One region of the Vibrio navarrensis genome, then DNA from elsewhere that is predicted to be linked to it. Evidence: predicted binding sites of a transcription regulator. Region 1 holds the regulator's gene; each other region holds the start of a gene.
The links. Region 1 encodes PurR, which represses purine synthesis genes. Its sites were predicted from a motif close to TNANGNAAACGTTTNCNTNA; they were not measured.

Region 2: a site for PurR is predicted at 3,004-3,023, ahead of pckA (phosphoenolpyruvate carboxykinase (ATP)). Genes of this name have one in related genera too.
Region 3: a site for PurR is predicted at 2,876-2,895, ahead of purM (phosphoribosylformylglycinamidine cyclo-ligase). Genes of this name have one in related genera too.
Region 4: a site for PurR is predicted at 5,229-5,248, ahead of I3X05_RS00750 (uracil-xanthine permease family protein). Genes of this name have one in related genera too.

The regions. Positions count from the first base shown of each region.
Region 1 covers NZ_CP065217.1:1,141,346-1,149,211, forward strand. Annotated here, with positions in the region: gene glgA (glycogen synthase GlgA) at 1-876, shown strand, start outside; gene I3X05_RS05155 (alpha/beta fold hydrolase) at 1,014-1,814, shown strand; gene I3X05_RS05160 (DUF2007 domain-containing protein) at 1,822-2,136, opposite strand; gene I3X05_RS05165 (TVP38/TMEM64 family protein) at 2,140-2,829, opposite strand; gene I3X05_RS05170 (TfoX/Sxy family DNA transformation protein) at 2,982-3,575, opposite strand; cyclic di-GMP riboswitch class I at 3,694-3,782, opposite strand; gene purR (HTH-type transcriptional repressor PurR) at 3,974-4,978, opposite strand; gene torD (molecular chaperone TorD) at 5,282-5,926, opposite strand; gene torR (two-component system response regulator TorR) at 6,165-6,878, shown strand; gene elyC (envelope biogenesis factor ElyC) at 6,978-7,781, opposite strand.
Region 2 covers NZ_CP065217.1:128,284-136,149, reverse strand. Annotated here, with positions in the region: gene gspD (type II secretion system secretin GspD) at 1-300, opposite strand, end outside; gene gspC (type II secretion system protein GspC) at 338-1,261, opposite strand; gene hslR (ribosome-associated heat shock protein Hsp15) at 1,570-1,953, shown strand; gene hslO (Hsp33 family molecular chaperone HslO) at 1,986-2,861, shown strand; gene pckA (phosphoenolpyruvate carboxykinase (ATP)) at 3,193-4,821, shown strand; gene I3X05_RS00590 (AsmA family protein) at 4,948-6,867, shown strand; gene I3X05_RS00585 (bifunctional GNAT family N-acetyltransferase/hotdog fold thioesterase) at 6,847-7,770, opposite strand; gene dtd (D-aminoacyl-tRNA deacylase) at 7,805-7,866, opposite strand, start outside.
Region 3 covers NZ_CP065217.1:2,570,512-2,578,377, forward strand. Annotated here, with positions in the region: gene I3X05_RS12260 (DUF2066 domain-containing protein) at 1-576, opposite strand, end outside; gene I3X05_RS12265 (uracil-xanthine permease family protein) at 814-2,073, shown strand; gene upp (uracil phosphoribosyltransferase) at 2,154-2,780, opposite strand; gene purM (phosphoribosylformylglycinamidine cyclo-ligase) at 2,958-3,998, shown strand; gene purN (phosphoribosylglycinamide formyltransferase) at 4,139-4,780, shown strand; gene I3X05_RS12285 (class II glutamine amidotransferase) at 4,837-5,682, opposite strand; gene lpcA (D-sedoheptulose 7-phosphate isomerase) at 5,722-6,297, opposite strand; gene fadE (acyl-CoA dehydrogenase FadE) at 6,641-7,866, shown strand, end outside.
Region 4 covers NZ_CP065217.1:163,847-171,712, reverse strand. Annotated here, with positions in the region: gene rpoZ (DNA-directed RNA polymerase subunit omega) at 1-53, shown strand, start outside; gene spoT (bifunctional GTP diphosphokinase/guanosine-3',5'-bis pyrophosphate 3'-pyrophosphohydrolase) at 91-2,211, shown strand; gene trmH (tRNA (guanosine(18)-2'-O)-methyltransferase TrmH) at 2,291-2,977, shown strand; gene recG (ATP-dependent DNA helicase RecG) at 3,111-5,192, shown strand; gene I3X05_RS00750 (uracil-xanthine permease family protein) at 5,406-6,809, shown strand; gene envZ (two-component system sensor histidine kinase EnvZ) at 6,876-7,866, opposite strand, start outside.

The DNA.
Region 1 (7,866 bases):
GTGGCGGTAAGTGCGACTCACATCACGATGCTCAAAGCGGGAGTGATGACCGCAGATAAGATCAATGCGGTCAGCCCTACCTATGCAGAAGAGCTTAAAACCGAACTGGGTAGCCATGGCATGGCTTGGGAGTTTCAATATCGCGCAGCAGATTTGGTGGGTATCCTCAATGGCTGTGACTATTCGGCTTGGAATCCTCAGACAGACGCCTTTCTGCCGACGCGCTATGAAGCGACCTTGCACAGCATGGAGCAAGGCAAACGCGACTGTAAAGCGGCACTGCAACAACAAGTTGGGCTTCCCGTCAAAGATGTGGCGATGTTTGGCATGGTGTGTCGGTTGACGCATCAAAAAGGGGTGCACTATCTGCTGCCGATCCTGAGTGAGTTTTTAAAGCATGAAGCTCAATTAGTGATTGTCGGTACTGGTGATCCACTACTGGCGATGGAACTCAGAGATGTAGCTGCGCGTTTTGCTGATAAGCTTGTCTTTGTTGAAGCATACGATAACCAGCTTGCGCACTTGGTTGAAGCGGCTGCAGATTTCTTTCTAATGCCTTCTGAGTTTGAACCATGTGGTTTAAATCAGATCTACAGCATGGCGTATGGCACCTTACCAATCGTTCGTGGTGTGGGGGGGTTGAAAGACAGTGTGAATGATTACGACGCAAATCCTGCTGATGCAACCGGAATTGTTTTCCAAGATCCAACCCCTCAAGCTCTGTTGATCAGTATGCAGCGCGCGTTGCTTCTCTATGCGCAAAATCTAGCGGAAGTCCGCCGAGTACAAGTGCAAGCGATGCAGCAAGACTTTTGCTGGAGCAAAGCTGCTCAGCAATATTTAAATCTGTACAAAGCGGCGCTCAGGATTGGTTAACAAAGCGAAAAATTGAGTCAAAGGCACGGTTTTACGTGCCTTTTGCTTTTTTTATTCCAGCGCAAATCGCTATTGAGTCTTTTTATGGTAGGATTTCAGCCCTATATTTAGCTAAGAGTGAATGAGCGGTATAATCCATGCCTCAAACGTTACTGTTTCATAAAACCTATTTACATCCAACCAGTCAGGAGTGGGTGGTTTTTGTCCATGGCGCTGGAGGCAGCTCCTCAATATGGTTTAAACAGATCAAAGCGTATAAGCAACATTTCAATCTGCTATTGGTGGACTTAAGGGGACACGGAAAATCGAATCAGTTGTTTAAAGAGCTGATGAGCAGCCGCTACACGTTTAAAGCGGTGACGCACGATATTCTTCAGGTGCTAGATCATCTTAAAATCCACTCAGCCCATTTTGTCGGTATGTCTCTTGGCACCATTATTGTTAGAAATCTTGCGGAGATGGCAAGTGAACGCGTGAAATCGATGGTACTTGGTGGCGCTATTACTCGCTTAGATGCCCGCTCGCAGTTTTTGGTATCACTTGGCAATGTGGGTAAGCACATTCTCCCTTACATGTGGCTATATAAACTGTTCGCCTATATCGTCATGCCGCAAAAGAACCAGCAAGAATCCCGACACCTATTTATCCGTGAAGCAAAGAAATTGTGTCAAAAGGAGTTCAAGCGTTGGTTTATTCTGGCGGCGGAAGTTAACCCTCTGATGCGCTACTTCAAAGAAAGAGAACTGCCAATTCCAACGCTCTATTTGATGGGTGATAAAGATTACATGTTTATCAAACCAGTAAAAGAGATGGTTGCGGTTCATAAACAGAGTGAACTGTTGGAGATCCGAGATTGTGGGCATGTTTGCAACGTTGAACGCCCAGAAGAGTTTAATCGCTATTCAATCAATTTTATTCGCAGACAAATTCAAATTTAATCTATGTTTAACTGCTGGTGTCATGTTCGCCACAACACCAGCAGAGAGCAAATTGGCCCTCATTTTCCTCACCGCAGTTTGAACAGTACCAATGAGTAGCAACGCAGGGCTTCTGCAAGTACTCACTCACGATTTTCAGTGCTGCCTGGTATTGCTGAGGCTCATGTAGCCAAATATAGGGGTCACTCTCGCTGGTCGCGGGTAGCTCGCCTTTCAAGCCGAATAGCCCCTCTCCGTGTACTTCACACCTGATATTCTCATTTCGCAACAGTTGACAGACGATATGCGCCTCGACAGGGGAATTGGCAGTAAATACACGCATGACTTACCGTTCACTCTGTACAGTAGACTGAGGGCGATATTTGTTCATCAACCATTTCACTACGATAGGAAAAAGCCCGAGTAATAGAAACGACAGCAAAACGGCAGGCGAAACGATCCCAGAGAGTGAATCGATCTCGGCGATTTGTGTCCCCGCGTTGAGATAGACAACGGTGCCGGGTAGCATGCCAACTTGACTGGTTAAGTAAAAGCGACTGGCTGTCATTTTACTTAGCCCCATCAGAAGGTTAATCAGAAAAAAAGGAAACACAGGGATAAGTCGAAGTGATAGAAGATAGAAAGATCCATCTCGCCCAACACCTTGATTAATGGCTTGTAACTTGTCAGCAAATTTCTTTTGCACCCACTCTCTGAGCAAATATCGACTGCTTAAAAAAGCTAATGTAGCGCCTACCGTGCTCGCGAAAGAGACGAGCAGTAAACTAAACCAAAACCCGAACAAGGCAGCACCGAGTAAGGTAACGACAGTGGCGCCGGGGATGGAGAAAGCAGTCAGAGCGACGTATAGGACAAAGTAACTGATTGCGGCCGTTAGCCAGTGTTGGCTGATATAGTCGCTAAGGAGCTGCTGTTGAGCTTTGGCATTTTCTAAAGTGAGGTAGGGAGCAAAATGGTAGACCAAAATAGCCATCACACTGACTAAAATAAGGCCAAAAAGCATTTTTCTATTCATCGCATTTTTCCAAGTTTAATTCTCTAATCTAAGACAGGGAAAAGCACAAAAAAATTTCAGGCAAGGCGAAAAAAACTAAGCAGAGTAAAGAGGAAGCGGAGTAAAGAAAAGCCACTTCGTTGCAGAGGTGGCTTTCAGAAACTTACTCAAGCTTAAGAGGAAAGCTTATTAACTAACTCATCTCGGCGTTTTTGAGGGATGACGCTCCAGTGAGTTCCATTGATAGCGCCTTCTAACGCCCACAACAGCTCAAGGCTAACACTTCCACTGTGCGTGTTTTTGATCGCTTCATAAGCCCCAACAGAACCGTGCATTTCCAACTGCTCAACCGTTTCAATACCTGCTTTTTTCAGCATGCGCTCAGTCGCCAGCCTTAGATTTGGCAAATCTTTCAGACGATCGGGTTTGGCAACGGCTTGAAGCTCTTTCTCTTTTCGGGCGCTGTCCAAAGCTTGTCTTGCGACGCTCATCAGTGCAGTCTTGTTATCCCAAAGGGAATCGGTTACCGCGTAGTATTTGGTAACAACAGGGAAGCCACGTTTTTTGTAAACATAAGGCTTAAGGCCCTGTTTTTCGAACAATGAGGTTGTGTTTTGATCCGCGCGAATATGAAGCTGATCTTTGACGACCAATGCAAACATGGTCTCATCTGCAAAAAGGCCGAATCCGCCAAACATAGAGCGAGATTTTATCGCACCAAGTTGCTCAAAAAGCTTCATTGAATCTTTGAGTATCGGTTTATCCATGATGTGTTATCTCGGTGTAATTATAATTACGCCACCCATAAATCAGGTCCGAGAGATTAGCAAACCAATGCATACAAGATGTCATTAGAGAGTCAACTCAATGTAATGCATTTTTGCCATCGGGAACCCCGCTACCTACCAAACAACATTTGGTTTAGGCCGGAGGCTTTGCGTCCCACCTTTTCAGATGGTTTGCCCTGTGCGTGACAGCTAAAGGATACGATTTCTATTGGACTAACATCACATTTTAGAATTAAAAGTGTGATCTTGGTTCAGGTAATAGTTTGCGGAAAATGAGCCAAAACTCGTGTACGAAAATATCTTGTTATTTGTCACAATAATGATTTTGTTTTGACACAAAAAAATAGACGCCGAATAGCGTCTATTTTTTAACAATGTCAGTTCAGTTTTTTAACTGTGTCGCGAATAACGATTTCTGGATGCATCTCAAAAATGCGTTTATCGTGCTCTTTGTCTTTAATGCGCTCAAGTAGAATTTCAAATGCATTTTTACCGACACGACGTTTTGGTTGGTGAATGGTGGTAAGCGGCGGAGAGAAGTACTCGGCCAGTTCAATATTGTCGTAACCGATCACCGACATGTCTTCAGGAATACGGATACCGAGCTGTTGCAAACGGCTCATTAGGCCAAGTGCCATGGTGTCGTTAAAGCAGAAAATGGCCGTTGGACGATCGTCCCAAGAGGCGATCTTATCAGCGACCAATACGGCTGTATCACATTCAAAGTTACCTTCTAAGATCCAATCTTGATTGACCGCTAGGTTTGCCTCTGCCATTGCGCGTTTAAAACCAAGAATTCGCTCCTGACACGCGGCTTTTTCGAAATGACCGCTCAGGCAGGCAATTTTGCTGTGACCGTTATCAATCAGATATTTGGTTGCGAGATAGCCACCTTCTTCTGAGTTGTCGATGATCTTGTCGGCTTGCGAGCTAATCGGGCCCCAGTCCATGATTACTTTTGGAATATCGGCGTGTCTATCGAGCATTTCACGCAGCTCTTCGGTCAAATCTGAACACATCACCAAGATACCGTCGACGCGTTTTTCAGCCAGCATGCGGATATAGTCGCGCTGCTTTTCATAGATGCCACCAGTGTTACATAGAATCAAGGTATAGCCTTGGCGGTAGCAGTAGCTTTCTACGCCGTCAATCACTTCAGAGAAAAAGAGATTGGTTGACTGAGTAACGAGCATGCCAATAGTACGAGTCGTATTGCATTTCAAGCTGCGTGCGACGGCGCTAGGCGCGTAATTGAGTTCATCCACCGCCTTCATCACTTTTTCTTGCGTTGTTTCTGCAACAAAGCGGGTTTTATTGATCACGTGTGAAACTGTCGTGGTTGATACGCCGGCTAAACGTGCGACATCTTTAATTGTGGCCATAATTTTGTCCTGTCCAAGGTTACCGCGGGGAACATTGAGCCGGGTAACGCTCTTGCTACCTTTCTTCGAATCGGTCTTGAACATGGAGAGACCCAAGAAAAGCAGCAGCTTAGCTAAAAAAACACAAAAACCGCTGTTTTTCAGCGGTTTGCATTAAATTCATATTTTATCGTTTGCGGTCTCAATTTTATATCGAGATACGTCAGCAGGCAACCAGCTCAGCACGCGAATATTGTATCCGTGTTCACACTTTATTGGTTAATCTTCAGTCGAGTGATTGCTCTATTGATAGGCCTGTAATTATTATCCAAGTAAATAGTCACTGTCCAGTTTACAAAATGCAATTAATAGTTTTGCAACGCTGGTGTAGAAGTCAAACTGGTCGTGTTGAAGACACTGCTGGTGAAATTGCGGCAGCCAAGACAGCAGCATATCTTCAATGAACTGTTGCTGCTTGGCAAAGGCGGCTTCCATATGGCGCTCTTGCTCCAGCTCATTCGAACGGATAATCAGATGGCCTAAAAAATCCAGTTGAATAGCGAGATGATCCGCAGGTTCATTGAGAGTGTCGCTCACTCTCACGCCGTGCTCTGTCATCAGCTTTTCCATCATTCTGGCTGGTTCGGCGTTGAGTAACCCTGATTGGTCGAGGTAAACGGAAGCGTAGGGTAGAGCGCCATGTTTTGCGCTTTTCAGAAACAGATCGCAAAAGTCTGCGGCCAGTTCAAGTTGAGCATCTTTACGCTCAAGCAGTTTATTCAACGTTTGTACCAGTTGCTGCACTTCAACCCGCAAACGGTCATTTTCTGCTAAACCACAAAGAAATGAGCGAATCTCTGCGCTGTGATATTTGTCCAGTTCCACTTGGCTCAACTCTTTGGCGAAAAGGCTTGAAAGCCACCAGTAAATTTCGGCACGCTTTTCGTTGAAGGCTTTGATCTCTTGCATTTTCTTTGTGCTCCTCAAGGTTTCTCTTATTAGTTTAACCAATAAAAATGAACAGCGGTCACCCTGATTATTAATGGATTATTTAATTATATGTCGGCTTGTAAATGGGTGAAAAATAAGCTTGTCTTGAATCAATAAAAGCCGAGATTATTGTGCTAACTTTGCTCTGACGCTAGAAATGTGACTGTTTATGAATAGAATGAATCGGCGTAGAGAAGAATGACAGAAAGTGGTGTAAATGAGCTATCACGTATTAGTCGTAGAAGATGATGTAGTGACACGAGCCAAATTGGTGGGTTACTTCCAAAATGAAGGATATACCGTCAGTGAAGCAGAGAGCGGCGTAGAAATGCGTGAGGTATTGAACAGCCAAACCATCGATTTGGTGATGTTGGACATTAATCTCACTGGAGAAGATGGCTTGCTTTTGACGCGGGAACTGCGTGGCCAATCGGATATCGGCATCATATTAGTAACAGGCCGCACGGATAGCATAGACAAAATTGTCGGTTTGGAGATGGGCGCGGATGATTACGTGACCAAACCGTTTGAGTTAAGAGAGCTGCTAGTTCGGGTGAAAAACCTCTTGTGGCGGATGTCGTTAACCGATACGGCTAAGCAAAAAGGGCGTGCTGACGAACAGGAGCAGCACGTTGTGCGCTTTGCAGATTGGACGTTTGACATTCATCGTCGTGCATTGAGCCGCAATGGCGAACCGGTAAAATTAACCAAGGCCGAATATGAGTTATTGGTGGCACTCTCGTCGTACCCAAATCAGGTGTTAAGCCGTGAGCGTATTCTAAACATGATTAGCCATCGCGTTGATGCGCCCAATGATCGCACCATCGATGTGTTGATTCGCCGCATGCGTGCCAAAATGGAGTTTGACCCGAAGAACCCGCAAATTTTTGTCACGGTTCACGGAGAAGGCTATATGTTTGCAGGGGATTAAGAGCCATAAATGCGCCAAAGCAGAGCGCTTGATCTCAATGTCGAACAATAAAAAACGAGCTGCGCAGACAGCTCGTTTTTTATGGATAGAATTTTATTTTCAAGCAGGACTTTTCGCGGCGACTTTTTCGTTGTTGGGAGTGGTGGTCAACAAGTCGCGCAAAGATTGCCAAATGAGACCCAAGGTTTCATACCAATAGCGTTCGGTCTGCTCTAAATAGAGCGCTTTCGGCGCGTATTTGTCCCAAGCCTGAGTGATCTCTTTTTGCGCCAAATAGTTGGTTGGTGCTGGCAAAGGGGTTAAGCCTGCATCGTTAAACTCTTTCAAAGCTCGGTTCATATGGCTAGCTGAGGTAACCAGCACCAACTGCTTCTGCCGAACAAAAGCGGCAGCCTGACGCGCTTCTTCCCAAGTATCTTTGGCATCTTCCAATAAGATAATATCGGATTTCGCTACCCCCAGCGCTAAAGCGACGTTTGCCATCATCCGGGCATGACTAATTTCAGAGCCGCCAGCGTAACCAGACAAAATCATTTTTGCCCCAGGGTACATGCGCAAAATACGAATACCTTCAGCAAGGCGCATCAATGCGGTGCGACTGAGTTCAGAGGTCGGAGGAATTTGGTCGTCCACCACATGACCATTACCCAATACCATCACATAATCGACACTTTGTACTTCAGGTAAAAAAACCGAGTATTGGCGCTCTAAAGGCATTAAAAGTTTGCTGGCAACGGGTTGGAATGAAACCAGAAAAATACCGATAAAAGAGAATAAAATGACAAAGCAACCTGTTTTTTGCCTGGTGGTAAACATAATCAACATCAGGCCGAGCAGGCCGATGATGAGTAGTGCAGGCAAAGGCATGAGAAGCGCCGATACCGCTTTTTTCAGCTCAAACATACAGAAATAGTCCGAAAAAACATCACTTGACAGTAAAAAAGAGAGAATCCCTCTTTATTCCTGCTTTCCTTATGACAGAATAGCA
Region 2 (7,866 bases), 1.0 Mb from region 1:
AACGACTTTCAGTACGCCGTTTTCCATTTCCACCACAGCATAACCGTACACTTCCAACACATTGAGAAAGAAGCTGTAGTATTGCTCTTCATTCAGTACATCATAGCTGCGGACATCAATTTTGCCGCGCACTGACGGATCAACAATGATGGTTTTCTCCAGATTGCGTCCGACGATCGTAATGAATTCCTGAATGTCCGTGCCTTTAAAGCTCGCACTGAATTCGCTTGCCCACGCCCCGGACGTACAGGCTAGCGTCCCTGCCAGCAACCATGCGCTTTTGCTAAACCAATGTTTCACGTATATCTCCCACCACTTACGCTCTAGCGCCTAAGTATTAAAATTGGATGTAAATGTCATGTTGCTGACCATCACGCTCAACCGTCAGGTTGAGCTCTGTCAGCTCTGAAATTGAATCGAAAATTTTGCCCATCGCCGCCGGATCGGTCAGATCGTTGCCATTCAGCTGCACGGCAATATCGCCATCTTGTAGACCTACCGACTGGAAAAGCTGCGGATTTTTACCCGGGCTAACGCGATAACCGATCACTTGTTCGTCTTTCTTCACTTGGGATAAACGAACATATTGGAAAATCTTCTGCGGATCCGCGGTGATCTCTTCACGAATCTGCGCTAACTGGTCGTCGGTATCGGGCGGGTTATTCTTCGCAATGGTCGACGGAGCAGGCGAAGTGCTATCACCGAGTTTCTTGTACTCTAGCCCTTCGAGCATCACGGTTTCATCACGCCCTTCGTTATCGATGATCACCCGATCCACCAACACGGCTTTTAACTTGGCACGAGTCCCTTCAATTTCTTCACCCAAACCGTACGTCGCTTGCTGGCCTCGGTTGGCGATGACCGCCAAACTGGCACTCGGATTGCTACTCGCGACCGCACCGACCAACACCAAATTGAGTCGAGTTTTCGGTGCATCTTGCACCACAGGTGCTTTTACGACTGGTTTGGCTTTGTTTTCGTTGTAAGCACCAAACAAATTCATCGCCTGAAGCCCTGCAAGAGAGAGGCCCTGTTTATTGTTGCTTTGCCCTCCGGCTATCACAGGGGCTTGCCAAGCGACAATCTCATTTTTCTGTGGCTGCGTGAGCCAGACAACCTGGCCTAAAGTCCAGCCTGTCATCGCAATCAAAATGCCAGCTAAGATCTTGCTTACATGGCGCTGAATCTCGCCGTTATTCGCAATGACGCGAGCCAGTAGCGGGCTGCTTCTCAATCCAGCACTTAGCTCTGATGGTTTCACTGAGTTGATTCCTTGTTTGTTACGATTCAATGATCGCTCTTGTTATAGGCAGTTTTCTTCTATGATCTCACTGCGCTCTCTATTGACATTAGCACCTAACTCAAAAAAAGCAGGTTCACTGCTATGTTTTTGACTGTAATGGAATTGTCTAGTCAACAAAGAGCGGAGAACTATATCACAGCATAATAGTGACACGCTTTTCAAATTCCGTTTTTGCCAACTCCCTTGAAATTTTCGCTGCATGTCACCATTGTAAGGGGCAATAAGCAGCAATCATTCACAGCACTGATTAGAGAGTAAGACTTCCTATGAGTTCCCAACTTGACGCCGTTCGCTTAGATAAATGGCTATGGGCTGCACGATTTTATAAGACCCGTTCCATTGCCCGCAACATGGTCGATGGAGGTAAAGTCCACTATAATGGTCAGCGCACAAAACCAAGCAAAATAGTTGAAATTGGTGCAACAATTAAGTTACGCCAAGGAAATGACGAGAAAGTGGTGGTGATTGAGCAGATCTCAGATCAGCGACGTGGCGCGCCAGAAGCACAAAACCTGTATCGCGAAACCGACGAAAGTGTGACGAAGCGCGAAACACTGGCACAGCAGCGTAAACTCAACGCTAACCCAAGCCCTGAACGACGCCCAGACAAGAAGCAGCGTCGTGACATCATCAAATTTAAACTGCAGTAACAACGCCGGAAAAACCGACGAGGAATCCCTAAATGGCAAGCAATGTTTTGAACCGCTACTTATTTGAAGACCTTTCAGTGCGTGGCGAGTTGGTACAATTGGATGAAGCGTACCAGCGTATTATTTCGAGCAAGGAATATCCGGCAGCCCTGCAAAAACTGTTAGGCGAGCTGTTGGTGTCAACCACTCTGCTCACCGCCACACTCAAGTTTGAAGGTTCTATCACCATTCAATTGCAAGGCGATGGTCCGGTTTCTTTGGCGGTCATCAATGGCGACAACGAACAAAAAGTTCGTGGTGTCGCTCGCTGGGAAGGTGAGATTGCCGACGACGCCAGCCTGCACGATATGATGGGGAAAGGCTACCTTGTCATCACCATTGAGCCGAAAAAAGGCGAACGCTATCAAGGTGTGGTTGGTCTCGACGGCGACAACCTCACTCAAGTGATCGAAGGCTATTTTGCCAACTCAGAGCAACTTAAAACCCGCTTGTGGATCCGCACTGGCGAGCATCAAGGTCAAGCACACGCCGCAGGTATGCTGATTCAAGTCGTGCCAGATGGCACCGGCTCTGCCGATGACTTTGAGCACCTAGAACAGTTAACAAACACAGTGAAGAATGAAGAGTTATTCACGTTAGAAGCCAACGAGCTGCTGTATCGCTTGTACAACCAAGAACAAGTCCGCCTGTTTGAACCTCAGCCTGTTGAGTTCCATTGCGGCTGTTCTCGTGAGCGCAGCGGTGCCGCGATTGTCACCATCGATAAAACCGAAATTTATGACATTTTGGCCACCGAAGGATCCGTTTCTTTACATTGTGATTACTGCGGCACGACTTACTCGTTTGACGAGCCGCAAGTGGCTGAGCTCTACACCAACGCCACTTCTGAGCGTAAAACGCTGCATTAATTTCCTTGGATTATCAAGCACGTAATTTACCCGTCAAAAGGCCAGCGCAAGCTGGCCTTTTTGTGATCAAAGCCTAGTAAATCAATACTTTCCCGTAATTTAACAACCCCTTATTTTTTGTTAATTAATAATCCTTTAACGCTGGCGCAATGGTTTGCGTGCACGATAAACTATCTCGGCCAATATGTGACGGGACACCTAAAACCGCAGGAAAATTAAGGATAATTTTTGAACTATATCCCTGTTTTCTCCCCCACCCGTTGTTAGCATGGTGAGCAGAAAAATTAAAAGATTCTTACAAAATCCCTACAAAATCCTATAAGGAGCACCTATGACCGTTATGGAACATACTAAGGCTGCAACAATTGATTTAACCAAACATGGACTGCGCAACGTAAAAGAGGTTCTACGTAACCCAAGTTACGAAGTGCTGTTTGCAGAAGAGACACGTCCGGATCTCGAAGGCTACGAAAAAGGCGCAGTCACCGAGCTTGGCGCGGTCGCTGTCGATACTGGCGTTTTCACTGGCCGCTCACCAAAAGATAAATACATAGTGAAAGACGCAACGACGGAAGAAAACATGTGGTGGACATCCAGTGCAGTTCCGAACGACAACAAACCAATCACTCAGGAAGTGTGGAACGACATTAAAGAACTGGTGACCAACCAGCTGTCTGGCAAGCGTGTGTTCGTGATTGATGGTTACTGTGGTGCTAACCCTGACACGCGCTTAAGCATTCGCGTGATCACCGAAGTCGCTTGGCAGGCGCATTTTGTGAAGAACATGTTTATCCGCCCTTCCGAAGAAGAGTTGGCGACCTTTGAGCCGGACTTCGTGGTGATGAACGCCGCGAAATGCACCAACCAGAAGTGGCAAGAGCATGGTCTGAACTCGGAAAACTTTACTGTGTTTAACCTAACCGAGCGCACCCAACTGATTGGCGGTACTTGGTACGGCGGCGAAATGAAGAAAGGCATGTTCGCCATGATGAACTACTTCCTGCCGTTGAAAGGTGTCGCATCCATGCACTGTAGTGCCAACATGGGCAAAGATGGCGATGTCGCGATCTTCTTCGGCCTATCTGGTACAGGTAAAACGACCCTATCCACCGATCCAAAACGTGCGTTGATCGGCGACGACGAACACGGCTGGGATGATGACGGCGTATTTAACTTCGAAGGTGGCTGCTACGCGAAAACCATCAAACTGTCGAAAGAAGCAGAGCCAGACATCTACAACGCCATCCGTCGCGATGCGCTGCTAGAAAACGTCACAGTACGTAACGACGGTTCAATCGATTTTGACGACGGCTCGAAAACCGAGAATACGCGCGTTTCTTACCCGATTTACCACATTGATAACATCGTCAAACCCGTTTCTAAAGGTGGCCATGCTAACAAAGTGATCTTCCTGTCTGCTGATGCCTTTGGAGTATTGCCTCCCGTGTCTAAACTGACACCAGAGCAAACCAAGTACCACTTCCTCTCTGGTTTCACCGCCAAACTGGCGGGCACTGAGCGTGGTATTACCGAGCCAACGCCAACCTTCTCTGCCTGTTTTGGCGCTGCGTTCCTAACGCTACACCCAACCAAGTATGCAGAAGTCCTGGTCAAACGCATGGAAGAAGCGGGTGCAGAAGCGTACCTAGTGAACACCGGCTGGAATGGCAGTGGCAAACGTATCTCCATTCAAGATACGCGCGGCATTATTGATGCCATCCTTGACGGCTCGATTGAAGAAGCGCCAACCAAGCACGTGCCCATCTTCAATCTTGAAGTACCAACATCGCTTCCTGGCGTCGATCCAACCATCCTTGACCCACGCGATACCTATGTCGACCCACTGCAGTGGGAAAGCAAAGCCAAAGATCTGGCACAGCGCTTTATCAATAACTTTGCTAAATACACCGACAACGCCGAAGGTCAATCCCTCGTTTCAGCTGGTCCTCAGCTTGACTAAGTGATCGGATAACAAAAAGCATGCTCAAGCCCCTCATTCGAGGGGCTTTTTAGTTGAATCACGCGCCGATTTAAGACAAGCTTATGCAACACATGCAAGGAAGCAGCGAGAGTTTGTTCAATTAGGATGAAGAAAATAATCATAACCATCACTGTCTTGCTTTTGGTCGTCGCGATTATTCCACTCGCGCTTTTGTTTTCGCTGCAAACACGCTACGCGAGTCAGGTATTCAATCAACTCAATCAATGGCTACACTCTGGAGTCAGCGCTTCAGAAGTCCGCTACCAGTTTCCCTACCATTTTTCGTTTAAGAATCTGACCTTTGACCACCCTGATGTTAGCTATGTCGAACAACTCGATCTCTGGTTCAACCCGTCACTTTACCGTGATGGACAGTGGCAGTTAGACAGTGTGCTGATCGACGGCCTCAGCCTCCAACAAGGGCTAAGCAGCAATCCGCAAACTTGGCTGCGCGATACGGTTCATGTCCAGCAAATCGCCTTGTCTCACTTTGACTACGCCGACAAAGAGTTCAGCGCGCGCGGTCTTAACGTTCAGCTCAAGCAGCCATACTGGGAGACGACAGAACAATGGCTGCCGTATGCCGAGATTCAACTTTCCGCCGATCAAATCTATTGGCAAGGCGAGGCGTTCAACAAAACATTGCTCGATATGGACTATCGCCCGCAAGAGAGCACGGTATTTGGCCTCTCCTTCCTCTGGCGTGGTGGGCATATATCCGGTCAGGCAGAACAGTACGCGCAAGGCTGGTCACTGGTCAATGTCACCGTTGATGGTCTCACACTCTCAGATCAGCAAGTGCAGTCGATTATGGCCAAACCTTGGACAACGCTGGGCAACATTAGCCATATCAACAGCCTCGATGTGATGCGTAGCAGCATTGGTTACCAAGGCTATCAACTGGTCAATGTTGAGCTCTCCTGTGAAAATCTCACCTTACCGTTTGCGTGGTGGCAGCAAAGCGATGGCCTTTTTTCTCTCTCTGCGGAAAGCGTGCAAGACCAGCACAACGTGTGGATTGAACCTAGGCTCAGCCTGCGTCTCCATCCTGCGCAAATTGATATCGAAGAAGCCGCTTTTCTCTGGCAGCAAGGGAACGTGAGCTTTTCTGGCCGCATCACTCCGGACGCGCTGGCACTGAAACACGTGAACGTCAATAACGTGAAGTGGGCCGCTGAGCAGCCCGGTGAAGGAGAGTGGCTGAAACAGTTGCTTAGAAAGGCGAAAGAGGTTTCCGTTGAAACGCTGAATATCGAGCGCAGCCAATTTATCCAACTGATCCGTGAGCCCTATTGGCAACTGACTGGACTTAATATCGAAGGCCAGAATTTGCTGATTAAGCAAGATAGGCAACTTGGCCTTTGGCAAGGCGCGCTGAGCGCCAGCGCTGCCAATGCAAGCTACCAGAGTGCACTCAGCTCACACCCGATCATTGAAATGCACAGCACTCAAGGCAAGTGGCAAATGGATCGTTTGTTTGCCCCGCTGCAACAAGGCTATGTAGAGGGACAAGCCTCGCTTGACCTAACACAAATCAGCAAACCTTGGCAACTCACCCTCAATGCCGATGGCTTCCCAGCTGGGTTGCTGTTATCGCAGTTACCGCTGCCGTTGGAGATCAACGCGATAAGCAGTATCGATTTGCAAGCCGAGGGGTTGGCGGGCGATTGGGCGATGTTCTCCCATACCTTGTCGGGCGGGGTGTATGCGCAGTTGCATGAAGCGTATATCGAGGCCCAAGACAACAGCATTACGCCATTAATGCTATCGGAGCTCAGGCTCAATATGCAGCGAGGTAAGCTGTCACTCAGCCCGATCAACGTCAGCGGCCCGTCGATCACAGGCCACATCAGCGGGCAAGCGGACCTCGCAGCCGATGCTCCACAGGGTATCAGCTATCAGTTCGTGATTGGTTGTCAGCAGTTGAGTGGTGACCTTCTCTCGGATCAACACCAGCGCCGCAGCGAATGCGACGCGGCATTAAGCAGTGAAAGCCAACCCCCTTTAGCCACGCTGACTCAGTAGCTTTTTGTAATCGGGCAACAGCATATAAGTTCCCATGAACTCCACCGCCGCAAGCTCATCACTAAAAATAGTCACATGGATCACGATGCGCGCTTTGCGCCCAGAGGCGAGTCGGTCCAAATCGCCACTAATGCCATCCAGTGAGGTGCTGGCAATCGGGTTTTTCTCCACCGGATGACGGTAGCGAATGCGACTGTCCGCCAGAACAATGTCCCCAGTTAAACCGCGCTCTTTCAACAACAACCACGCCATGCCCCAGCCTGTTAACGTCGCCAGCGTGAATGCCGATCCCGCGAACAGGGTATTATGCGGGTTTAAATTGGGGTTGAGCTGCGCGCTGCACTCAAACTGATAACCCGTATACTGGTTGATTTTGATGCCCATTTTATCGCTGATCGGAATTTGTCTATCCCAGCGATCTTGCAATTCCGTACACCACTCCGGATTACGCAATACGTTGGCCATCGGATCGAGGGGCTTTACCATCTGCTGATGACGCACCGGGCCACGCTCATCGGTCAGTTCACCTCGACGTTCAAACCCATTTCTCTCGTAAAAGGAGATAGCGTCTTCACGGGCGTTACACACCAGACGCTTCGCCCCCTCTTGACGGGCGAGCGACTCCAACGCCACCAACACCAGCGAGCCCATGCCTTTGCCACGGCGAGTTCCTTTCACCGCCATATAGCGGATCTGACCCTCGCTATCCGGCGATATATACAGCCGACCAATGGCAATCGGCCGCCCTCGACCATCGACAATCATGCGATGGTGGCTCATACCGTCGTATTCATCGCGCTCTGAACCGATCGGCATACGCCACGGCTCGCGTAACATTTGCCAACGAAAGTGGTAATACTTGTTGAGTTGGTTATCTGTTTTCGGCGTGATCAGCTTAAACATAGAAATCCTTTTTCAAGTAAATAGGCTCCTGCCTTTACACCTGTAACCAGAAGGTTACCGGACCATCATTCACTAAAGATACTTTCATATCGGCCG
Region 3 (7,866 bases), 1.4 Mb from region 1:
AACCGGATAGCGTTGACTGGCGCGACTGATGGGTTGCACAAAGCCGCCCCACAGATCTGAAATGGCAATGCCAGTAATATCATCAAAATCACCGATCGGCATCGTGAGTGGTAAACCGCGCTCGCGAGCCGCAGACTTTAGCCCATCAACGACACTGCCGCCGGAATGCTCCCAGACGATCGCGCGGTCATAATTTTGCTCTTCCACCAACCAAACCAGCAAGTTATTGCGATTTTCCGACCAAAAAGGCAATTGCGCCTGAGTCAGTAAGGCTCGGATCTGCGCGCTATTAAAGAGCAGCTTCACTGACGTCTGCTCACCAAGTTTGCCGTAGCTAAGCTGGGAGATATAACGTGCGCTTGCTTGCAGCGCCTTGCTCACCACCGGGTTGTTTACCGAATCGACCGAACCCGACGCCCTAACAATCACTTGCTGCATCGCTTGCTGACGAGCCAGCTCTTCACCATTGCTTTTTTCAGCATCAATAGCCACTTCAGCACGATAAATATCAACCTGGGTCAACGCGTAGACCGGCAAAGCCAACCAGCCGATCATCAATAAAGCTAAATAGCGCATACTTTTCCTAACTTACTGCGTGGGAAGTAAGATGATAAGCAACTATCAAACCATGAGCAAGAAAACCGCAGAGATTGGCTCTATTTCTTTGTTTAATGAAAAATCGCCACACGGTTGCATAAGATCTCAGCAAACAGCACCATTATTGGAAAAAATTGATCAAAACTAGTTAGCAATCGTTTGCAAAGTGATAAAATCCCGCGAATTTATCTGCATATTTGTTAATAGGGAACCTTTATGAAAAACGCGATACAGGGCGCGCAAATGTTGTTTGTCGCCTTTGGTGCCTTGGTGCTTGTGCCTTTGCTGACCGGACTTGACCCAAACGTAGCTCTGTTTGGTGCTGGTGTCGGCACATTACTATTCCAACTGATCACCCGCCAAAGCGTGCCTATTTTCCTTGCCTCTTCTTTCGCTTTTATCGCTCCCATCATGTTCGGTATCCAAACCTGGGGTATCGGGGCAACCATGGGTGGCCTCATGGCAGCAGGGTTTGTTTACATCATTCTTGGCGCTTTCATCAAGATTCGTGGCGTGGCGTTCATTCACAAACTGCTGCCACCTGTGGTGGTGGGTCCGGTGATCATTGTTATCGGTCTCGGCCTAGCGCCTGTTGCCGTTAATATGGCACTCGGTAAAACCGGCGATGGTGCAGTACAACTGGTCGATGGCAATGCCGCGCTGTGGATCTCTTCCATTTCTCTGCTGGTGACCATCGCCATGAGCGTGTTTGCCAAAGGCTTCCTGAAACTTCTGCCTATTTGTGGTGGCATCGCCGCAGGCTACGCGGTCAGCCTAGGTTTTGGCGTGGTTGATTTCACTCCCGTCGCTCAAGCGGCGTGGCTCGCTATGCCAAACTTCACAGCGCCAGAGTTCAATATCAACGCGATTCTGTTCATGATCCCAGTGGCTATCGCTCCCGCCGTAGAACATGTCGGCGATATGTTGGCGATTTCCAACGTGACAGGCAAAAATTATCTGAAAAAACCCGGTCTACACCGCACGATTGCCGGTGATGGAATTGCGACCATCGCCGCTTCTATGGTCGGTGCGCCGCCAAATACCACCTACAGTGAAGTGACTGGCGCCGTTATGCTGACCAAAGCGTTCAATCCGGTCATCATGACTTGGGCTGCAATCACCGCCATCGTTCTCGCTCTGGTTGGTAAACTCGGTGCGCTCCTGCTGACCATTCCAGTGCCGGTGATGGGCGGCATTATGATCTTGCTGTTTGGCTCAATTGCGACTGTCGGTCTCAATACGCTGATCAAAAACCACGTTGACCTGCACAAATCACGCAACCTAGTGATTGTTGCCGTCACACTGGTGTTCGGTATTGGAGGCATGGCCTTTGGTATTGGTGAGTTCAGCCTACAAGGTGTTAGCCTCTGCGGCATCGTCGCCATCGCACTCAACCTGATCCTGCCACAAGACCTGGGCGAGAATCACGTGGTGGATAACGCACAAATGGAAGAAGAGGTCGAAGTGAAAGGCTAAGCTTTTCTTTCATCTCAGATAATAAAAACGCCTGACATTGCTGCCAGGCGTTTTTATTTGCAATCGAGTTTTACTTTGGCTTACTTGGTACCAAAGATTTTGTCACCCGCATCACCCAGACCTGGGACAATGTAGCCTTTGTCATTCAGTTTTTCGTCGATTGCCGCACAATACAGTTCAACATCTGGATGCGCTTTTTCCAGCGCGGCGATCCCTTCAGGAGCCGCGACAAGAACCAGCACTTTAATTTGCTGACACCCTTTCTCTTTCAAAAGGTCGATGGTTGCGATCATCGAGCCGCCAGTCGCCAACATAGGATCGACCACCAACGCGATACGCTCTTCCATGTTAGAAGCAAGCTTGTTGAAATAGGGGATTGGCTCAAGTGTCTCTTCATCGCGGTAGATACCCACAACACTGATACGTGCGCTTGGCATGTGCTCCAAAACGCCATCCATCATTCCCAAACCCGCACGTAAAATTGGCACAACCGTGACTTTTTTACCCTTGATTTGATCGACAGCAACTGGGCCATTCCAACCTTCAATAGTCACTTTTTCCGTTTCAAAATCGGAAGTGGCTTCGTAGGTTAAAAGACTGCCAACTTCCGTTGCCAATTCGCGAAAACGCTTAGTGCTGATATCACCTTCTCTCATCAAACCAATCTTATGTTTTACAAGAGGATGTTTTACTTCAACAACTTTCATGTCTATCTCCGGCAATATAGATAAATTTTAAACAAACTGGCCGATTATAAACGATTTCGTCACGAATTTCTCGTCACAAAGCGCAAGAAAAAAACTCGCGCAAACGTTTGCTCTTTATATTCGAGCACTGGTAGAATAGCGCCGTTTTCATATCCAACTTAAAACGAGGACTTCCCCGTGAGTGGTAATAACTCTTCTCTGAGCTATAAAGATGCTGGTGTAGACATCGATGCAGGCAACGCCCTAGTCGAACGTATTAAAGGTGCGGTTAAGCGCACACGTCGTCCTGAAGTCATGGGCGGCCTTGGCGGATTCGGCGCACTGTGCGAACTGCCAACTAAATACAAGCAGCCAGTTTTGGTGTCGGGCACCGACGGTGTAGGAACCAAACTGCGTCTCGCTCTGGATATGAACAAACACGACACCATCGGCATCGACTTAGTAGCGATGTGCGTCAACGATCTGATTGTGCAAGGTGCTGAACCCTTGTTTTTCCTTGATTACTACGCGACAGGTAAGCTGGATGTTGATACCGCCGCTGCGGTGGTTTCTGGCATTGCGGATGGTTGCGTACAGGCTGGCTGCGCTTTGATCGGTGGTGAAACCGCGGAAATGCCGGGAATGTATGAAGGCGAAGACTATGATGTCGCCGGTTTCTGCGTTGGCGTGGTCGAAAAAGAAGAGATCATTGATGGCAGCAAAGTGGCGGTTGGCGATGCACTGATTGCCGTCGGTTCAAGCGGCCCACACTCAAACGGCTACTCTCTTATCCGCAAAATTCTTGAAGTGTCTGGCGCAGACAAGAATGAGGAGTTGGCTGGACGTACCATTGGCGAGCACCTACTAGAACCCACCAAGATCTATATTAAGTCAGGTCTAAAACTGATTGCTGAACACGACATTCATGCGATTTCACACATCACTGGCGGTGGTTTCTGGGAAAACATTCCGCGCGTATTGCCTGAAGGTACCAAAGCGGTGATTGATGGCAAGAGCTGGCAATGGCCCGTGATCTTCCAATGGCTGCAAGAGAAAGGCAACGTAGACACGCATGAAATGTACCGCACCTTCAACTGTGGCGTTGGCCTGATTATCGCTCTACCACAAGCGCAAGCAGAAGCCGCAGTGAAACTGCTGCAAGAGGAAGGCGAAAACGCTTGGGTTATCGGCGCGATCGCGAAAGCGGAGAGCGGCGAAGAACAGGTCGAGATTCACTGATCCTTCAGTCAACGACAAACAAACAGAATGAGGACTTATGTCCTCATTCTGCTATTTACGCCACTAAAAACCCTGAAAGAGTTAGGTATTCTGCCACTCTTTAGCGCAATAAACAGACTCACCAGGACATTGACACCCAGATGAAAAATATCGTGGTACTTATCTCCGGTAGCGGTAGCAACCTTCAGGCGATCCTTGAAGCCTGCCAATCTTCCATCACTAACGCCCAAGTTCGCGCGGTGTTTTCTAACAAAGCAGAGGCTTACGGCCTTGAACGCGCGCGGCAATTTGATGTGGCGACCCATTTTGTTGATCCGACACCTTTTGCTAATCGAGCGGATTTCGACCAAGTGTTGATGGAGAAAATCGACACTTATCAGCCAGATATCATCGTCCTTGCCGGCTACATGCGAATTCTTAGTGGCGAGTTTGTGCGCCACTATGTAGGCAAAATGATCAATATTCATCCGTCGTTATTACCGAAATACCCCGGATTACACACTCACCAACGCGCCATTGACGCGGGTGAGTGTGAACACGGAGCCAGCGTGCACTTTGTGACAGAAGAACTCGATGGCGGCCCCGTCATTTTACAAGCCAAAGTTCCGGTGTTTTCTGATGACGATGCCGCGACGCTCGCCGCACGCGTGCAAACTCAGGAACATAACATTTACCCTTTGGTAGTCAAATGGCTGGCTGACGAACGCTTGATCATGCAAGATGGGACGGCCTATCTCGATAGCGTGCAGCTTGGCGCATCGGGTTACGCAGCAGACGAATAGTGCAAGTGATTCATTAGCAAGAAAAAAGGTTGCTTTGTGCAACCTTTTTATCTTGATTATTCCAGTGGCTCTGTCGGCGCTTGGCAACTGGGCTTTGGCGCAGCAAACGGCACATCCTTAAGTTGTGGCGCATTGGTGATAATCCGTTCACCAAAGTGAAACAGACCATATTCACTGGGCTTCATCCGTTGCCATGCTTCATTGCACGTCAATGGCTGGGTGGCAATCACCGAAACGACATCGTTAGGAGTGGTCTCTTCTTGAAAGTTGATCTCCACGTCCTCATCCAGCAAAGCCGCTTTGCCAAACGGGGCGCGACGCGTGATCCAGTACAGATGATTGGTGCAATAGGTCATCACATATTCCCCATCGCTCATCAGCATGTTAAACACTCCTTTTTCCTTCAGCACTTCGCAGCATGAGGCCAAATAGGTGAAAACACTTTCCATATCTTGTGGAATTTCAGGATAACGTTGCTCTAACTGGTTGAGCAGCCAACAAAATGCTTTTTCACTGTCGGTTTGTCCAACAGGGCGATGCCGCCCTGAATCGAGCGTGTGGTAGTCACTCAACTGACCGTTGTGGGCAAATGTCCAGTAACGTCCCCAAAGCTCACGGGTAAATGGGTGGGTATTTTCCAGCGAAACACCGCCACGGTTAGCTTGACGAATATGGCTGATCACCGAACAGCTTTTGATAGGATAACTTTGCACCAGTTCGGCGATTTTGGACTCACAGCTCGGTTTGGGATCTTTAAAGGTGCGAAAGCCCTTTCCTTCATAAAAGGTAATCCCCCAGCCATCGCGATGTGGCCCAGTTTTCCCGCCCCGTTGCATCAACCCCGTAAAACTGAAACAGATGTCGGTGGGGACATTCGCGCTCATGCCGAGCAATTCGCACATGCTAAAACAACTCCCTGCAAAAAAGAGGCAAAGCCTCTGTTATTCAATCTCTTTTTCAATCAACTGAATGATGATGTGGATGATCTTGATATGCACTTCTTGAATACGATCGGCGTAACCAAAGTGTGGGACACGGATCTCAACGTCTGCCAGACCAGCCATTTTGCCGCCATCTTTGCCGGTTAGCGCGATGGTTTTCATCCCTTTCGCTTTAGCCGCTTCAATCGCTTTAAGAATGTTGCCAGAGTTGCCTGAAGTGGACAGACCAAACAACACGTCACCTTGGCGCCCGACCGCTTCAACGTAACGTGAGAAGACGTATTCGTAACCAAAATCGTTGCTGACACAAGACAAGTGGCTCGGATCAGAAATAGCAATGCCGGCATAACCCGGGCGGTTTTCACGGTAACGACCGGTTAACTCTTCGGCAAAATGCATCGCATCACAATGGGAACCACCATTACCACAAGAGAGGACCTTGCCATCTTGTTTGAATGAATCAGCAATCATTTTTGCTGCCGCTTCAATTTGGGCAAGATTATGCTCGTCGCTGAGGAACTTATTCAGAACTTCAGCCGCTTCCGTCAACTCATTTCTAATCAGATCTTGGTACATAAGATGTTCTCTTTTTTGTTGTCATGTCACGCAATGCGCTCACGTTTGCAAGGCTAAGTTGCCACCTTGCTTGTAGATAGGCTGAGTTTACCCAAAAACAGGAAATTGTGTCGACACCAGAGAGCGAGATTTCGGCGATTTGTAAAGCGGTTTGAGGCGTTCTGATGCCGAAATCACCATTGAAATCTCAAATTTATCACTTTAGCTCAACCAAGATCACTTTTTGCTCAGAATTTGGTTTTACATTTCTTTAATAATTTGGTTACACTTGATTCAACTGGTTAGACCTCTTACCAACACCCAGACGTACCATAAATCAAACAGTCTGATAAGGAACACACATATGGACATCTTGCTCTCTATACTGGCGATGACCGCGGTGCTAGGCTTTACACTCTATCACCGTATGTCACTGACCAAATCCGTCACTCTGCTGACCCTCACTATGCTGGCGCTCACCTTTGCTGACTACGCCAGTTCGGTTGGTTGGCTGTGCTATTTTCTGCTTTTGGCTGCACTTGCAGTGCCCTCACTGCGTCAATCGCTCATCAGTGCTAAGGCACTGAAGCTGTTCAAGCAGGTATTGCCTGCTATGTCGCAAACCGAAAAAGAAGCGCTCGATGCCGGTACAGTTTGGTGGGAAGCTGAGCTGTTCAAAGGCAAGCCAGAATGGGAAAAATTACACGCCATTCCTGCGCCGAAGCTGTCGGCTGAAGAACAAGCGTTTCTTGACGGCCCTGTCAACGAAGTATGTGCGATGGTCAGCGATTACCAAGTGACCCACGAGCTGGCAGATTTACCACCGGAAGTATGGCAATACCTGAAAGATCACAAATTCTTCGCCATGATCATCAAGAAGAAATACGGTGGTCTGGAGTTTTCCGCTTATGCGCAGTCATTGGTGTTACAAAAACTGACTGGCGTTTCCGGAGTTCTTTCTTCTACCGTCGGCGTACCAAACTCGCTTGGCCCGGGTGAACTGCTGCAACATTACGGGACAGAAGAGCAGAAAAACTACTACCTGCCGCGCTTGGCGGAAGGTAAAGAGATCCCTTGTTTTGCTCTGACAAGTCCAGAAGCGGGCTCAGACGCGGGCGCAATCCCAGATTATGGCGTGGTTTGCAAAGGCAAATGGGAAGGTAAAGAAGTCCTTGGTATGCGCCTGACTTGGAACAAACGCTACATTACCCTCGCACCAGTGGCGACGGTACTCGGTTTGGCGTTTAAGCTGCGCGACCCAGAGGGCCTGCTAGGCGACAAAGAAGATCTCGGTATTACCTGTGCCTTGATCCCAACACACATCAAAGGCGTGGAGATTGGCAATCGCCACTTCCCACTGAACGTGCCGTTCCAAAATGGCCCTACCCGCGGTAAAGACATTTTTGTGCCAATTGATTTCATCATTGGCGGACAAAAAATGGCTGGCCAAGGCTGGCGTATGCTGGTTGAGTGTCTGTCGGTTGGCCGTGGTATCACCTTGCCATCTAACTCAACGGGCGGTATCAAATCCGCGGCGCTGGCGACGGGGGCCTACTCTCGCATTCGCCGTCAGTTCAAACAGCCGATTGG
Region 4 (7,866 bases), 980 kb from region 1:
AACAAGAAGCAGCAGAACTGGCGGCGGTTAGCAGCATCGCTCACAACCGTTAATTCCGCGTTTAGCAACACAACCTTCCGGGCCCATAATTTGTATCTATTCGATAGCCTCAAAGACGTTGCCCAAGAATATCTTACAGAGCCTCAAATCGAGGCTCTGCGTCAATCTTATGTGGTAGCGAGAGATGCCCATGAAGGGCAAACCCGCTCTAGCGGTGAACCTTATATCATCCACCCCGTCGCTGTGGCGCGAATTTTGGCCGAAATGCGTCTGGATCTCGAAACGTTGCAAGCGGCGTTGCTGCACGATGTGATCGAAGATTGCGATGTCAGCAAAGAAAATCTTGAAACCCAATTTGGCCAAGCCGTGGCCGAACTGGTGGATGGGGTTTCTAAGCTGGATAAGCTTAAATTTCGCGATCGCAAAGAGGCTCAAGCCGAGAACTTTCGCAAGATGGTTCTGGCCATGGTGCAGGATATCCGCGTCATTCTGATCAAACTGGCGGACCGCACCCACAATATGCGCACGCTTGGCGCCCTTCGCCCAGACAAAAAACGTCGTATTGCTCGAGAAACACTGGAAATCTACGCCCCACTGGCCCACCGATTGGGCATTCACAACATCAAAACCGAGCTGGAAGAGCTGGGGTTTGAAGCCTTGTACCCGAACCGCTATCGCGTACTGAAAGAAGTGGTCAAATCGGCGCGTGGCAATCGTAAAGAGATGATCCAGCGCATTCACAGCGAAATTGAAGGCCGGCTGCAAGATGCTGGGCTCAACGCGCGTGTGCTCGGTCGTGAGAAGAACCTGTTCTCCATCTACAACAAGATGAAAACCAAAGAGCAGCGCTTTCACACCATTATGGACATCTACGCGTTTCGCGTGGTGGTCGACACCGCTGACACCTGCTATCGCGTGCTCGGTCATGTGCATAGCCTGTACAAACCCCGCCCAGGCCGGATGAAAGATTACATCGCCGTTCCCAAAGCCAACGGCTACCAGTCGCTGCACACCTCCATGGTTGGCCCACACGGCGTGCCTGTTGAAGTGCAAATCCGCACCGAAGACATGGATCAGATGGCGGATAAAGGGGTCGCGGCGCATTGGTCTTACAAAGGCAACGGCGATCGCACCGGCACCACCGCACAAGTCAAAGCGCAGCGCTGGATGCAAAGCCTGCTTGAGCTGCAGCAAAGCGCGGGCAACTCTTTTGAATTTATCGAAAACGTCAAATCGGATCTTTTCCCGGATGAGATTTACGTTTTTACGCCGAAAGGTCGCATCGTCGAGCTGCCAGTGGGCGCCACCGCGGTGGACTTCGCCTATGCGGTGCACACCGATGTCGGCAACACCTGCGTTGGCGCACGCGTCGATCGCAATCCGTACCCGCTGAGCAAAGCGCTGAAAAACGGCCAGACGATTGAGATCATCAGTGCGCCGGGGGCAAGACCCAACGCCGCTTGGCTCAACTATGTGGTGACTTCCCGTGCTCGCACTAAGATTCGCCAAGTGCTGAAAACCATGCGCCGTGAAGAGTCGATCACCTTAGGTCGCCGCCTGCTCAATCACGCTTTGGGTGAGCACTCACTCAGTGACATCAGCCCGGAAAATATGGAGCACGTGTTGAGCGATCTGAAAATCGCCTCTCTCGACGACTTGCTGGCCGCGATTGGCCTTGGCGAGCGCATGAGCATCGTGATTGCCCGCCGCCTACTGGGGGATGCCGATGAGCTGACCGAAGTCGCGACGCCGGAAGGCAAGCCGAAGAAGAAGCTGCCGATTCGTGGCTCGGAAGGATTATTGCTGACCTTCGCCAACTGTTGTCATCCGATCCCGGACGACTCGATCATCGCCCATGTCTCACCGGGGCGTGGCTTGGTGGTGCACCGCGAGACGTGTCCAAACGTACGCGGCTATCAACGCGAACCGGATAAGTACATGGCGGTCGCTTGGTCAGAGGATTACGATCAAGAGTTCATCGCCGAGCTGAAAGTGGACATGCAAAACCACCAAGGCGCGTTGGCCGAGCTGACCAATGTGATCTCGAAAACCGGTTCCAACATTCATGGCCTCTCGACAGAAGAGCGCGATGGCCGTTTGTACACCGTGACCGTGTTGCTGACCACGAAAGATCGTATCCACTTAGCCGGAATTATGAAGAAAATCCGCGTGATGCCTTCATGTTCGCGAGTGCGTCGAAGAAAGAACTGATCAACAAAGCGGCTCAACTCATGGCCCTTGAAATCCCGATTTCAAGGGCTTTTTATTTTATCCAACCATCGTCTATCGCATGAATTTAGAACGCTACCAAAAAATCCAGCAGGTGCTCAAAGCGCGCCAAACCGACCTCACCCTCTGCCTTGAAGAAGTGCACAAACCCAATAACGTCTCGGCGATTATCCGCTCGGCCGATGCCACTGGCCTGCACAAAGTGCACGCTGTGTGGCCAACCGAACAGATGAAAACGCTGAAAAATACCTCGGCGGGCGCGCGTAACTGGATCGAAGTCGATACCCACGATTCCATCGCCGACGCCATTGGCGAACTGAAAGCGCAAGGCATGCAGGTGCTGGTGACTAATCTTTCCGAGACGGCGGTGGATTTTCGCCAAATCGACTACACCAAACCAACCGCGATTATTCTCGGCAGCGAAAAAATCGGCGTGTCCGAGCAAGCCAAAGCGCTCGCCGATCAAGATATCATCATCCCGATGGTTGGTATGGTGCAATCGCTCAACGTATCGGTGGCGTGCGCAGTGATCCTGTATGAAGCGCAGCGCCAACGCGAAGCCGCTGGAATGTATCAGCGCGAGACCAGTAGCATCGATGCACAGACGATCAACCGCATCCTATTTGAACGCGGCCATCCGGTGCTGGCGAAAGTCGCCAAGCGCAAAGGGCTCGCGTATCCAGCACTTGATGATACAGGCCAAATCGTCGCTGATGAGCAGTGGTGGGCCGAGATGCAAAGAAGGTAGGTGTTATCTAGTTTTCTAGTTTGCTAGATTCCTAGTTTCCTAGTTTCCTAGTTTCTAAAACATATTTTCCCTGTACAAAAACACAGCCAGATGGTTAACATAACGCTATGTTTATCATTTCCTTGAGGCCGTTATGTCTGCGCAACTGTTATCTGCCATCCCGCTAACCTCACTCAGTGGCGTGGGTGCGAAAGTGGCGGAAAAACTGGAGAAAGTCGGTTTGCGCACGGTGCAGGATCTGCTGTTTCACCTGCCGCTGCGCTATGAAGATCGCACCCGTATTTACCCGATCGTCAAACTGCACGCCGGGCTGTGGGCCGCGGTACAAGGCAAAGTGATGCAGGTCGACACCCTGTTTGGCAAACGCAAAATGCTCACGGTGAAAATCAGCGATGGCAACGGCACCATCACCCTGCGATTTTTTAACTTCACCGCGGCGATGAAAAACAACTTTAGTGACGGTAAGTTAGTACACGCTTATGGCGAGATAAAGCGCGGCAATATGGGGCTGGAAATTGTCCATCCTGATTACAAATTTTTCGCCCCCGCGCAAAAGCCCGATGTGGAACAAAGCCTCACGCCCGTTTACCCCACTACCGATGGCTTAAGGCAAATCACCTTACGCAATTTAACCGAGCAAGCGCTGGCGCTGCTCGACAAAAGCGCGGTCAGCGAACTGCTGCCACCCGGTCTGTACGATCAGCAATTGACGCTCAGCCAAGCGCTGCACATCATCCATCGCCCGCCGCCATCCATCGACTTAGAGCAGTTTGACCAAGGGAAACATCCGGCGCAAATTCGCCTCATTATGGAAGAGCTACTGGCACAAAATCTCTCGATGCTGGCGGTGCGTAGTAAAGGGCAACAAGATGTCGCTCTGCCGCTCGCCCCAGTCGACAACCTCAAAAACCAGTTATTAGCGCAACTGCCTTTTTCACCGACTAAGGCACAAGCGCGGGTGGTGCGCGAAATTGAGGTGGACTTAGAGAAAAACCACCCGATGATGCGCTTAGTGCAAGGCGATGTCGGCTCCGGCAAAACCTTAGTTGCCGCGCTCGCCGCTGTGCGCGCGATCGAGCACGGCTACCAAGTCGCGCTGATGGCGCCGACCGAACTGCTCGCCGAGCAGCACGCCATCAACTTTGCCAACTGGTTTGCTGCTATGGGGATCCAAGTTGGCTGGCTGGCGGGCAAGCTCAAAGGCAAAGCCCGTGAGAGCGAGTTGGCGCGCATTGCCAGCGGTGAAGCGCAGATGGTGGTCGGCACGCACGCATTGTTCCAAGAACAGGTGGCGTTTCATCACCTTGCCTTAGTTATCATCGACGAGCAGCACCGCTTTGGTGTTCACCAGCGTTTGGAGCTGCGCGAAAAAGGCGCTAAGCAAGGAGCATATCCGCACCAGTTGATCATGACCGCGACCCCGATTCCGCGCACGCTCGCCATGACGGCTTACGCCGATTTGGAAACCTCGGTGATCGACGAGCTGCCGCCCGGACGCACGCCGATCCAAACCGTGGCGATTCCTGATACCAAGCGCGACGACATCGTTGAACGCATTCGCCATGCCTGTCTCCAGGAAGGCAAACAGGCGTATTGGGTTTGTACTTTAATTGATGAATCGGAAGTGCTGGAAGCGCAAGCGGCGGCCGATACCGCCGAAGAGCTGCAACGAAAACTGCCCGAAGTGAAAATCGGCTTGGTGCATGGACGGATGAAACCAGCCGACAAGCAAGCGGTGATGAACGCTTTTAAAAACAATGAGCTGAACCTGCTGGTCGCCACCACGGTCATTGAAGTTGGCGTGGACGTGCCAAACGCCAGCCTGATGATCATTGAAAACCCCGAACGCCTTGGCTTGGCGCAGCTACATCAGCTGCGCGGACGCGTTGGTCGAGGCTCGGTCGCCAGCCACTGCGTGTTGCTGTATCACGCGCCGCTGTCCAAAACCGCGCAAAAACGCCTTGGCGTACTGCGCGAAAGCAACGATGGCTTTGTCATTGCCCAGCGCGACTTGGAAATTCGCGGCCCCGGTGAGCTGCTTGGCACCAAGCAAACCGGCATCGCCGAGTTTAAAATTGCCGATCTGGTGCGCGATCAACGGCTTATCCCAGAGGTGCAACGCGCCGCCCGCTTTATTCATCAGCAATATCCGCAAAATGCCGCCGCGATCATCGAGCGCTGGCTGGGTGAGCGCGACGTTTACGCCAAAGCCTAATCGTGCTTTGGCGTGCCTGCGTATTTGCCCAACCACCGAGGCAAACGATTGCTTTTTAAAATGATCGCCCTATAATGCCGCTCAAAATTTGTGATCTCACACACCTCCAAACCGAACTGATTTCTGAGTAACAGCAATCACAGAGCACGTGATCAGTTCCACTTAGCCTCCCATTCAGCGAGCGCTAAGCTTTTGATAAAATTAGGAAGCAAGATGACAACGCCACACAACACGCGTAAACACGATTTAGTTTATCAACTCAATGACCGTCCACCACTGCCACAAACTCTGTTCGCCGCCTTGCAACATTTGCTGGCGATGTTCGTTGCCGTGATCACGCCGTCGCTGATTATTTGTCAGGCCCTTGGCGTCTCTGCCGAGCAGACTAACACCATCATCAGCATGTCGCTGTTTGCCTCTGGCCTCTCCTCTTTTATTCAAATCCGCACCTTTGGCCCAATTGGCTCGGGCTTACTCTCGGTACAAGGCACCAGCTTTAACTTCCTTGGCCCAATCATCGCTGCGGGCCTCTCTTTGAAAGCAGGCGGGGCGAACGTGGAAACCATGATGGCGGCGATTTTTGGCACCATTTTAGTCGCCTCCTTTGCGGAAATTTTGCTATCACGCGTGTTGGAATACGCACGCCGCGTGATCACGCCATTGGTTTCGGGCATTGTGGTGACTCTGATTGGTTTAACTCTGATCCAAGTCGGTTTGGTGTCGATGGGCGGCGGCTATGCAGCGCTGAGCGATGGCACTTTTGGTAGCCTAGACAAACTGGCGCTGGCCGGCACCGTGCTTGGTTTGATTGTGCTGCTTAACCGCGCGAAAAACCCTTACATCCGCGTTGCATCGATCGTGATCGCGATGTTTGTCGGCTATCTGATGGCCTACGTTATGGGCATGGTCAACACCCATCAACAGGCAGAAACCGACCTGATTGCCCTGCCCATTCCGATGCAGTTTGGCCTGAGTTTCGACTGGTCACTGTTCATTCCTCTGGTGCTGATTTTCTTTATCACGGCACTGGAAGCGATCGGCGACATCACCGCCACCTCGGAAGTTTCTGGTGAGCCAGTCAAAGGCCCAGTGTACATGAAGCGCATCAAAGGCGGCGTACTGGCCGATGGCCTTAACTCGGCGCTGGCGGCGGTGTTTAACAGCTTCCCCAACTCGACGTTTAGCCAAAACAACGGCGTGATCTTGCTGACGGGCGTAGCCAGCCGTTATGTGGGTTATTTTATTGCCGGCATGTTGGTGCTGCTGGGGCTGTTTCCGGGCGTAGCCAGCTTTGTGCAGTTGATCCCTGAACCGGTTCTCGGCGGCGCGACCATTGTGATGTTCGGCACCATTGCCGCGGCTGGGGTGCGCATCATCTCTCGCGTCGACCTTGATCGCCGCGCAATCCTGATCATGGCGCTGTCGTTCTCGATGGGCTTGGGCATCGCGCAGAAACCGGAAATCCTGCAATTTATGCCGGACTTCATTAAGAGTATTTTCTCCTCAGGCGTCGCGGCTGGCGGTATCACTGCGATTGTGCTCAATCTGCTGCTACCAGAGAAATTGCGCGACGACGAAGAGAGCGAGCAAGCACAAAGCGCGACCCAAGCGCAGTAACCAAATCACCGTAAAAAACAGGGTTGCCATTGGCAACCCTGTTTTGTGGTTAATTAGCTAATTCGCTTAACGCGTCGGGAAACTGATTTGCACTTTCAGCCCGCCTTCGCTGCGGTTATTGACCACCACCGAGCCGTGGTGCTGGCTGACAATGCGCTTGACAATCGCCAGTCCAAGCCCCGTCCCCTCGCTGCCGCGCGCCGTATCGCCGCGAGTAAAGGGTTGAAACAACTTCGCCACTTGCGATTTGTCGATCCCCGGGCCGTTATCTTCCACACAGATCCACACCAGCTTGTTGTCGGCGGTCATGCCGGTGCTGACTTTCACCCAGCCGTTGCCGTAGCGCAGCGCGTTGACCACCAAGTTGCTGATCGCACGCTTAATCGCAATCGGATTGCCAAACGCATCACGCACCGTCGGCTGAAAAGCGGTTTCGATCGCCACTTCGTAGCCCCCTTCGGCGCTGGCGACATCGCCGGCGATGGTGTTGATGTCGACTTGGGTGAAAGATTGCGCGTTGACCGGTTTTAGATAGTCCATAAACTGACTGATGATCTCATTGCACTCTTCGGTGTCGCTGATGATCCCTTCGGCGAGATAACTCTCTTCTGGCGACATCATCTCCGTCGCGAGTCGAATACGCGTTAGTGGCGTGCGCAAATCGTGGCTGATGCCCGCCATCAACAGCGCGCGGTCCGCTTCCAACTCTTGAATACCACGAGACATCTGGTTGAAAGCCCGTGTCACCGCGCGAATTTCCGTTGCGCCTTTCTCCGGCAGTGGCGGCGGAATTTCCCCACGACCCACCTCTTTGGCGGCTTTTTCCAGCGCAATCAAAGGGCGGTTTTGCAAACGAATAAACAGCCAGCCACCCGCGACAATCAGCAGCGCCACAATCAAGCTGTTGCGAAACAGCGGCGCAAAATCTTCCTCTTGCAGCTCCGAGAGCGGAATGCGGATCAGCGACCCGGGCATGGCTTCGATTTTCATCCACAAAATATAACTTTCACTGCCCAGCAAGAGACGCACTTCGGTTGCCGAACCGAGTTCTTGACTC